3 regions of the Hafnia alvei genome follow, and region 3 is predicted to be linked to each of the others. Evidence: predicted binding sites of a transcription regulator. Region 3 holds the regulator's gene; each other region holds the start of a gene.
What was found. Region 3 encodes Fur, which represses iron uptake genes when iron is present. Its sites were predicted from a motif close to ATAATAATGAGAACNACTATCAA; they were not measured.
Positions count from the first base shown of each region.

Region 1: a site for Fur is predicted at 1,631-1,653, ahead of feoA (ferrous iron transporter A). Genes of this name have one in related genera too.
Region 2: a site for Fur is predicted at 1,780-1,802, ahead of bfd (bacterioferritin-associated ferredoxin). Genes of this name have one in related genera too.

Region 1 covers NZ_OZ061315.1:4,497,521-4,500,721, forward strand. Annotated here, with positions in the region: gene AB3Y96_RS20950 (Tex family protein) at 1-1,118, shown strand, start outside; gene feoA (ferrous iron transporter A) at 1,810-2,094, shown strand; gene feoB (Fe(2+) transporter permease subunit FeoB) at 2,209-3,201, shown strand, end outside.
Region 2 covers NZ_OZ061315.1:4,423,054-4,426,254, forward strand. Annotated here, with positions in the region: gene AB3Y96_RS20600 (A24 family peptidase) at 283-1,023, shown strand; gene bfr (bacterioferritin) at 997-1,473, opposite strand; gene bfd (bacterioferritin-associated ferredoxin) at 1,546-1,743, opposite strand; gene tuf (elongation factor Tu) at 1,921-3,105, opposite strand; gene fusA (elongation factor G) at 3,176-3,201, opposite strand, start outside.
Region 3 covers NZ_OZ061315.1:1,314,761-1,317,961, forward strand. Annotated here, with positions in the region: gene AB3Y96_RS06235 (beta-N-acetylhexosaminidase) at 1-780, shown strand, start outside; gene fur (ferric iron uptake transcriptional regulator) at 1,046-1,495, opposite strand; gene fldA (flavodoxin FldA) at 1,815-2,342, opposite strand; gene ybfE (LexA regulated protein) at 2,464-2,739, opposite strand; gene ybfF (esterase) at 2,999-3,201, opposite strand, start outside.

The sequences.
Region 1 (3,201 bases), 3.2 Mb from region 3:
TTAAAGGCCAAAAAGTTATCGTCAGCGAAGCTGGCGCTTCCGTTTATTCAGCGTCAGAGCTCGCGGCACTAGAATTCCCCGATTTGGATGTGTCGATTCGCGGAGCGGTATCTATCGCACGCCGTCTGCAAGATCCACTGGCTGAACTGGTGAAGATCGATCCAAAATCAATCGGGGTCGGCCAGTATCAGCACGACGTGAGCCAAACTCAACTGGCACGAAAACTTGATGCCGTCGTCGAAGACTGCGTGAACGCCGTTGGTGTCGATCTCAACACCGCCTCGGTTCCGCTGCTGGCTCGCGTTGCAGGGCTCACACGTTTGATGGCGCAAAATATCGTCGGATGGCGTGACGAAAATGGTCGATTCAGCAATCGTGAGCAGCTGTTAAAAGTCAGCCGCTTAGGCCCTAAAGCGTTCGAGCAGTGTGCTGGCTTCCTGCGTATTAACCACGGCGATAATCCGCTGGATGCATCAACCGTTCACCCAGAAGCCTATCCTATCGTTGAGCGTATTTTGGCAGCCACACGCCAAAGCCTACAGGAATTGATGGGCAATCCAACGGAGCTGCGCGGCCTGAAAGCCAGCGAATTTACCGATGAGCGTTTTGGTATGCCAACGGTCACCGATATCATCAAGGAGCTGGAAAAACCCGGACGCGACCCACGCCCTGAGTTCAAAACTGCGACCTTTGCCGACGGCGTTGAAACCATGAACGACCTGCAACTGGGAATGATTCTGGAAGGCTCTGTCACCAACGTCACTAACTTTGGTGCCTTCGTTGATATCGGCGTTCACCAAGATGGCTTGGTGCATATTTCTTCACTGGCGGATAAATTTGTCGATGACCCGCATAAAGTCGTGAAAGCTGGCGACATCGTTAAAGTCAAAGTGATGGAAGTCGACCTGCAGCGCAAACGTATCGCGTTGACGATGCGTTTGGACGAGCAACCGGGCGAAAGTGGTTCTCGTCGTAGCAGCACAGAACGAACACCCGATCGCCAACGTCCGGTGAATAATCAGGCTCGCCCTGCGAGAAATGACAAAAAACCAGACAGCGGTAATAACAGCGCAATGGGCGACGCACTCGCCGCGGCCTTTGGCAAAATAAAACGCTAATCGCGCGATAAGCCAATCTCCTTTCCCTCGCCAATACCGCGAGGGAAAGTGAGATACATCACAATTTACAAATCTAAATGAGTATTCATTGCAATTACACACGCAAAGCCCAAATGCATATGTGTATGCATTGAAAATAAATAGTTAATGGATTTATTTTTACAGCGTAATTTTTAACACCTTTAATATTTCGAAACTCAGTTTTATTAACGCACAAATATTTCCGCTACGCAGTCAAACCGCCGTTGTTAATTATCAAACCGCCGCTTACCCCTACATTTGCTATTGATTCCATCAAATATATTGAATATATGGTCTGGATACCGTCTTATTTAAAACGCATAAATCATGAAAATAAGAACAAATCCTTAACCGTTTTAACCAATGATTCTCATTTGCGATAGCTGAAAAATAGTGCTAAAACGGCATAATAAGGACCGAATCATAGTTGAAACGCCGAGAGAACTGGAAACACACTTCAGTATGAACTCGGCGGTTTTTGTTCTGTGATTACAATAATAATTCTCAATATTATTATTTTACGCATTCTCCGTTGCCAACTTGCATCACCTATCTAGAATGCACGGCGCTATCGCCAAGGATAAAGATAATCCGGTTCTCCTGTCTGACCTATAAGCTTCAGACCCGAGTGTTTCCTCGTAGCAAATTACCGAATGTAAGAAGGTTTTTTATGCATCAGCTTCTTCCGGGCCACCAATATAAAATCATTGGCTTCTCGCCTTTAATTAGCCCTGCCTATCGTCAGAAATTACTTTCTCTGGGTTTTTTGCCTGGTTCTCCATTTAGCGTGGTACGTATTGCACCGTTAGGCGATCCCATTGAGGTGAAGTCTCGTCGCGTGAGCCTTGTGCTGCGCAAGAAAGATCTGGAGCTATTGATGATTGAGCCAATCGCTCAGGCAGACGCCAGTCAGGCTAACGTCGTAATCTCACAGATCACCGCCAACGGCGCATAAACAAACGGCTCGCTTTGCTGCTGACCTTTTACCAGCAGCCATTTTTAGGGATGGCGACAATACGGCCTGCGGCCCTGTCGTCGACTGCAAACTCTTCTTATACAATGTTGGATTATGAAACAGCTCACCATCGGGTTAATCGGTAACCCCAACTCGGGAAAAACCACGTTATTCAACCAGCTTACAGGCGCTCGGCAGCGCGTAGGTAACTGGGCTGGCGTCACCGTGGAGCGTAAGGAAGGTCATTTTTCTACTCAGGAAAATCAGGTCAAACTTGTAGACCTACCCGGCACCTACTCCCTGACCACGATTTCTGAGCAAACGTCGTTGGACGAGCAAATCGCTTGCCACTATATCCTGAGCGGCGACGCTGATTTAATTATCAACGTGGTTGATGCATCCAATCTAGAGCGCAACCTCTATCTGACTTTGCAACTGCTTGAGCTGGGTATTCCGTGCATCATCGCACTGAACATGCTGGATATTGCTCGCAGCCAGAAAATTGATATTGATATCGATGCGCTGTCCAAGCGCCTTGGTTGCCCTGTCATTCCTTTAGTATCGACGCGTGCCAACGGTATTGCTGAGCTGAAAAAAGCCATTGATTTACCTCCAACCTGCGCCGTTGAAGCATTGGTTGAATACCCACCGCTGCTGTTGGGTCAGGTCGATCGCCTGTCTCAGGCCATGCCGGATACGCTTGCCGTTCAGCAACGCCGCTGGTTAGCGCTGCAGCTGCTCGAAGGGGATATCTATAGCTCCACTCGCGCCAGCAATGCGTTGAAAATCCTGCCTGAAGTTCAGGAAACGCTCAAACGCACCCTCAATGAAGATCCAGCGCTTATCATTGCTGACTCACGCTATAAAAGCATCACCGACATCTGTGACTCTGTGAGCAACACGGCCACTGCACTACCGAATATTTTGACGGAAAAACTGGACCGCATCATTCTTAACCGCTGGTTGGGAATACCTATTTTTCTACTGGTGATGTATGTGATGTTCGTTTTGGCCATCAACATCGGTGGCGCACTTCAGCCGCTGTTTGATGTGGGTTCATCAACCATCTTTATTCAGGGTTTGCAATGGGTTGGCTACACCCTGCAC
Region 2 (3,201 bases), 3.1 Mb from region 3:
ATCTCTGATTCAGAATCAGACTTACCAAGATTAGGTAAGCCCGCGCATTATACGTAAACCAGCTCAGGAAGCAACCTAAATGCGCAAAAATAGTGGAAAGCCTTCCGCCCTATCCTAACTGTGTAGCGCAATTTTTATCACATATACGCAGTAAGAGTACGTGTTTAGGTCCTGAATTGCATAAAATTCATACAGCGGTGTGACATAGACTCCAATTAAATACCCTCTATTGCTCAATACGCTTAGATATGATGATGCACATATCGAATGGAGGTGATACAGATGGAATTGCTTGCGGAAATCTATTCATGCGTCATTTCAGACAATGGAGTGCGTGTAGAACTAAGCGTCGTATTTGCCTTTTGTGCTAGTTGCGCTACTTATGTCACAAGACGTGCCATACCTAAGCAATTTCTTTCTCCAGATGCTGCTTCCACTTTTGACACTCCGCCTCTGCCTTCTATCTGCAGAGGTAACCTAATGATGCAAATCGGGTATGGTATATTTTTTCTCGCTATTTCTATCTGGCCTCATATCAGCCTATCAATCTTGCCTATTATTTGGCTAGTTAGCTGGTTTCTCATCACCTTGTCACTTTTGGATATTCAGCATTACCTCTTGCCAGATATACTTACATTACCCCTACTCTGGCTAGGTCTTGGTTTTAATGCCTGCACTCATGCTATTCCAATAGAACACGCTGTGGCTGGTGCAATCACGGGTTATACCTTTATTTGGCTTCTAGGCTGGATCACTAAACATTTGGCTGGAAAGATGGGTATCGGATTAGGTGACGCCAAACTGTTAGCCGCGCTTGGTGCATGGGCTGGGTATGAAAACTTGGCATTGATATCTGCAAGTGCTTCGCTTGGCGGGATTATTTGGTGGGTTACAAGACAGTTTTGTTCAATGAAAAAGAACCACCCTCTACCTTTTGGTCCTTGCTTGTCCATCGCCGGCTGGGTGGTTATTTTCGATATATTGCAATCATGGAAATTAAGCTTCTTCTTTCACCTGAGCTAGTAGGTAATTTTGGATACCCAAACGTTGGATAAGCTCCAACTCAGTTTCCAGCCAGTCGATATGCTTTTCTTCGTCAGACAGGACTTCAATCATGAGATCACGGCTAACATAGTCATGGACTGAGTCTGCATAAGCTATGCCTTCGCGTAAGTTTTTTGCACCATCGAGTTCTAACTTAAGATCGGATCTCAACATTTCTTCCACGTCTTCTCCAATATTAAGTTTCCCTAAATCTTGAAGATTTGGCAGCCCTTCTAAAAAAAGAATCCTTTCGATGTAACGATCGGCATGTTTCATCTCATCGATCGACTCGTGGTACTCAATATCATTGAGCCTTGTGAGGCCCCAATTTTTGAACATGCGTGCATGAAGGAAATACTGATTGATGGCTACAAGTTCATTTCCAAGTAGCTTATTGAGGTGGCCAATAACCTTTTTATCGCCTTTCATAAACAAAACCCTCCGCTTCCAGTTCTTTTAGTGTAGAACCAGAGACTGAAGAGTCAAAAAATAACCCTATTTTTATGCCACGTTTATGAAGTTACTTTGAAGTACCGTGGTTTCCTCATCGAAAATCTCTCGAGCCTGACGAATACATTTGCCGCATTCAGATCCGAATGGAACTATTTTGCGTAAATGATGAAGAGTGCTCGGCTGATATTTGCGGATTGCATGACGTATCGTTTTGTCCGAAATCCCATTACATAAGCAAACGTACATATTCTACTCTTTATTGATTTGATAATAATAGTCTAAATAATAAACGTTATCATTTCAATAAAGGCATCTTGTTTTCTTGCTTATAATATGTACTAACTTGAAACAACACATGTTTTTCTTGTAATAAAAAAGGGCGCCTAAGCGCCCTTTTATTGCATTCAGTTCAGAAGCTAAATATTAGCTCATTACCTTAGCAACAACACCAGCACCAACGGTACGGCCGCCTTCGCGGATTGCGAAACGCAGACCATCGTCCATTGCGATTGGGTGGATCAGGGTAACGATCATTTTGATGTTATCGCCTGGCATTACCATTTCCACGCCTTCTGGCAGTTCGATGGTACCGGTCACGTCAGTTGTACGGAAGTAGAACTGTGGACGGTAGCCTTTGAAGAACGGAGTATGACGGCCGCCTTCATCTTTGCTCAGAATATAAACTTCTGACTCGAACTTGGTGTGTGGTTTGATAGAGCCTGGTTTAGCCAGAACCTGACCACGTTCGATGTCTTCACGCTTGATACCACGCAGCAGAACACCAACGTTCTCGCCTGCACGACCTTCGTCCAGCAGTTTACGGAACATTTCAACGCCGGTACAAGTTGATTTAACGGTATCTTTGATACCAACGATCTCAACTTCTTCACCAACTTTAACGATACCGCGCTCTACACGACCGGTAACAACAGTACCACGGCCAGAGATAGAGAATACGTCTTCGATTGGCAACAGGAATGGCTTGTCGATAGCACGTTCTGGTTCTGGGATGTAAGAATCCAGAGTTTCAGCCAGTTCTACGATCTTAGCTTCCCACTCAGCTTCGCCTTCCAGCGCTTTCAGAGCAGAACCACGGATGATTGGAGTATCATCGCCTGGGAAGTCGTACTGAGACAGAAGTTCACGAACTTCCATTTCTACCAGTTCCAGCAGCTCTTCATCATCAACCATGTCGCATTTGTTCAGGAATACGATGATGAAAGGAACGCCAACCTGACGACCCAGCAGGATGTGCTCACGAGTCTGAGGCATAGGGCCGTCAGTCGCAGCAACAACCAAGATAGCGCCGTCCATCTGCGCAGCACCGGTGATCATGTTTTTAACGTAGTCAGCATGCCCTGGGCAGTCAACGTGCGCGTAGTGACGTGACGGGGTGTCATATTCAACGTGAGAAGTGTTGATGGTGATACCACGTGCTTTTTCTTCTGGCGCGTTATCGATCTGGTCGAATGCACGTGCAGAACCACCGTAGGTTTTAGCCAGAACGGTAGTGATTGCAGCAGTCAGGGTAGTTTTACCGTGGTCAACGTGGCCGATTGTACCAACGTTAACGTGCGGTTTTGTACGTTCAAATTTTTCTTTAGACACGGCTTTATTCCTTACTCTTGTGCTCTCCCTTCATAGAGAGAGCACGGGATCAATGTTTTAAACTAGTAGCTTATTTGCCACGAGCTTCAATAACGG
Region 3 (3,201 bases):
TTTGCCACCAAACGTGTAGGTGTTAACTTCTGGGATACGCTCTATTGGGGCGGTTTTGATACTGTCAACGACTGGGCGAACAAAGGCTACGAAGTGACGGTTTCTAACCCAGACTACGTCTACATGGACTTCCCGTATGAGGTGAATCCACAGGAAAATGGCTACTACTGGGGCACTCGCTTTAACGATGAGCGTAAAATCTTCAGCTTCGCGCCAGACAACATGCCACAGAATGCGGAAACTTCCGTAGACCGTGACGGCAACTTCTTTACCGCGAAAAGCGATAAGCCATGGCCGGGTGTTTATGGACTCTCAGCGCAGCTGTGGAGTGAAACCACGCGCACCGACGAAATGATGGAGTATAAAATCTATCCTCGCGTGATGACGGTAGCGGAACGCGGATGGCATCGCGCGGGCTGGGAGCAAGACTACAAAGCGGGCCGCGAATATAAAGGCGGAGAAACCAATCTGGTAGACAAAAAATCTCTGCTGAGTGATTGGCAGCGTTTTGCAAACCTGATGGGGCAGCGTGAGCTGGCGAAAATGGATAAAGCCGGTGTGGAATATCGCCTGCCGGTTCCTGGAGCAAAAGTTGTGGGCGGGAAACTGGAAGCCAACATTGCGCTACCAGGTCTGGGGATTGAATACTCGGTAGACGGTGGCAAGCAGTGGCAGCGTTATGATGCTAAAGCCCAGCCGACCGTTTCTGGCGACGTTCAAATTCGGTCAGTGAGTCCTGACGGCAAACGCTATAGCCGCGTAGAGCCGGTAAAGGTTTGATATCGAGGTCGGTAAGCGAGGTATTGTCTGTTCCTGTGGGGCGGGCAATACCGCAATAAAGTATTAGCGCAGTGATTTTTAATACCGTTTCATCATCATCATTATTGTTGTCATGGTTTTTGCCGAAGCCATATGAGTGACTGAGTTATTTAGCCCCCAGCCTGAGGGGCTTTTTTTGTCTATTATTTGGTGAGAAAACGAATATTGCGGATTTCAGGAAATAAAAAAAGCGACCCTCAGGTCGCCTCATTACACTCGCGTATTCTTACTCTCTGCCATCGTGCAGACTTTCGTCTTCGCGGCAATCACCCGCAGCGCAGTGACCATAAAGATACAGGCTGTGGTTGGTCAGCTGGATACCGTATTTTTTAGCAATTTCGTGCTGACGTTTTTCAATGGAGTCATCACTAAACTCAATCACTTTACCGCAGTCTAAGCAGATCAGATGATCGTGGTGATGCTGCTGAGTCAGCTCAAATACGGATTTTCCGCCTTCAAAATTGTGACGAGTTACAATTCCAGCGTCGTCGAACTGGTTCAGTACACGGTAAACGGTGGCTAAGCCGATTTCTTCACCCATATCGATCAGCTTCTTATACAGATCTTCTGCGCTGACGTGGTGGCAAGTTGGATCTTGCAGAACTTCCAGAATCTTAAGACGCGGAAGCGTGACTTTAAGTCCAGCCTTCTTTAAAGCAGTGTTGTTATCTGTCATTCGGATTCTGTCCCGTTACTTAGTTCGAAGACGTTTAGGATAGTCTGCATTTGCTGCCAGCGTTGCCTGAATTGTCACCGAACTGAAAATATAATTGAGATTCATTATAAAGCTGATGGCGGTAAATGGAAACCGCAGTGTGTTAACAACTTGGACGGAAGTACAGGGTGGAAATAAAACGTAACACACTGACAAATATGTAACTCTGCTGGTGGCGGGTGCTAGAGCGGGAAAAATGAGTTACATAGATGTTGCAAATTGCTTTTGCCAATCGTTGAAATACCCGCTGGCTTATGCAGTCAGCGGGCACAATTTCATATTAGCCAGCCAGTTCAGCCAAGCTCATCTCTTCGGAGATTTGTTTCACCCACGCATCAACACGCGTTGCGGTGAGTTCAGGCTGGCGATCTTCGTCAATAGCCAAACCGACGAAGGTTTTGTCATCAACCAGCGCTTTAGACGCTTCAAAATGGTAACCCGCCGTTGGCCAGTGGCCGACGATGGTCGCGCCGCGTGGCTCGATCAAGTCACGGATGGTGCCCATTGCGTCGCAGAAGTACTCTGCATAGTCTTCTTGGTCGCCGCAGCCGAACAGAGCAACCAGTTTACCGTTGAAGTCGATCTCTTCCAGAGAAGGGAAGAAATCATCCCAGTCACACTGAGCTTCGCCGTAATACCACGTTGGGATGCCAAGCAGAAGAATATCGAATGCCTCGATGTCTTCTTTGCTGCTTTTGGCAATGTCATGAACTTCAGCAACGTCTTTTCCGAGTTGCTTTTGGATCATCTTAGCGATGTTTTCCGTGTTGCCCGTGTCGCTGCCAAAGAAAATGCCTACGATTGCCATGTCGCGTTTATACCTTTTATATCAAATAATTAAACTAGAATCTTTAGAAAGACCAGTACGTACTTTACGCACTATAGCACTTTAAACCGTATCGATTTGTCGTCATTGTGTGCTGGTGGCGTTAAGATTTTAAAATCTGATTGAGCAAAATTTGTTCAATCAATTCACTGCGGCTAATGTTTTGTTCTTGAGCCAAACGATTCAGCATTTCAACCGCTTCTTCGTTAATTTTTAGCTCGACGCGACGCAGCCCTTTCACTTTATCGCGGCGCAGTTGGTTGCGTTTGTTAATTCTTAGCTGTTCATCCCGAGATAACGGGTTGGTTTTCGGGCGACCCGGACGACGTTCATCTGCGAACAGATCCAGAGTCGTGCGGTCCGTTTGTTCTTTGGCCATATCAGGTAGCGGTACTACAAGGAGAATTTTGAATCTGCGTAACGAATCAGATCATGATTAACATACTAGGGCCATTCACCCTTTACCGGCACTATCCTTGAACAGCAAAACTGCCTGCCAGAATAATAGCGCGCCATAATACCCCAGCGCCCCCAGCCGCGACAATCCTTAATCTTACTTACCTCACTGATGAACGGTGATTTTTTCTACAGTGTGGTTATGCTGAGGGGGAGAAGACAACAAAAGTAAGCCGTTTAGCTTATTCATCGCTATCCAGAAAACGGTGCAGCGTGCGTAGTACCAATTCGGGCTTTTCCGCATGCAGCCAGTGGCCAGTACCGGCAATCACGTGGGCTTTGGCATGAGGAAACTGACGTGCGATGGCGGCGCGATGAATATCTTGTATATAAGGCGATGAGCCGCCTTTGATAAACATTGCGGGGCCTTGGTAAGGCGTCACGT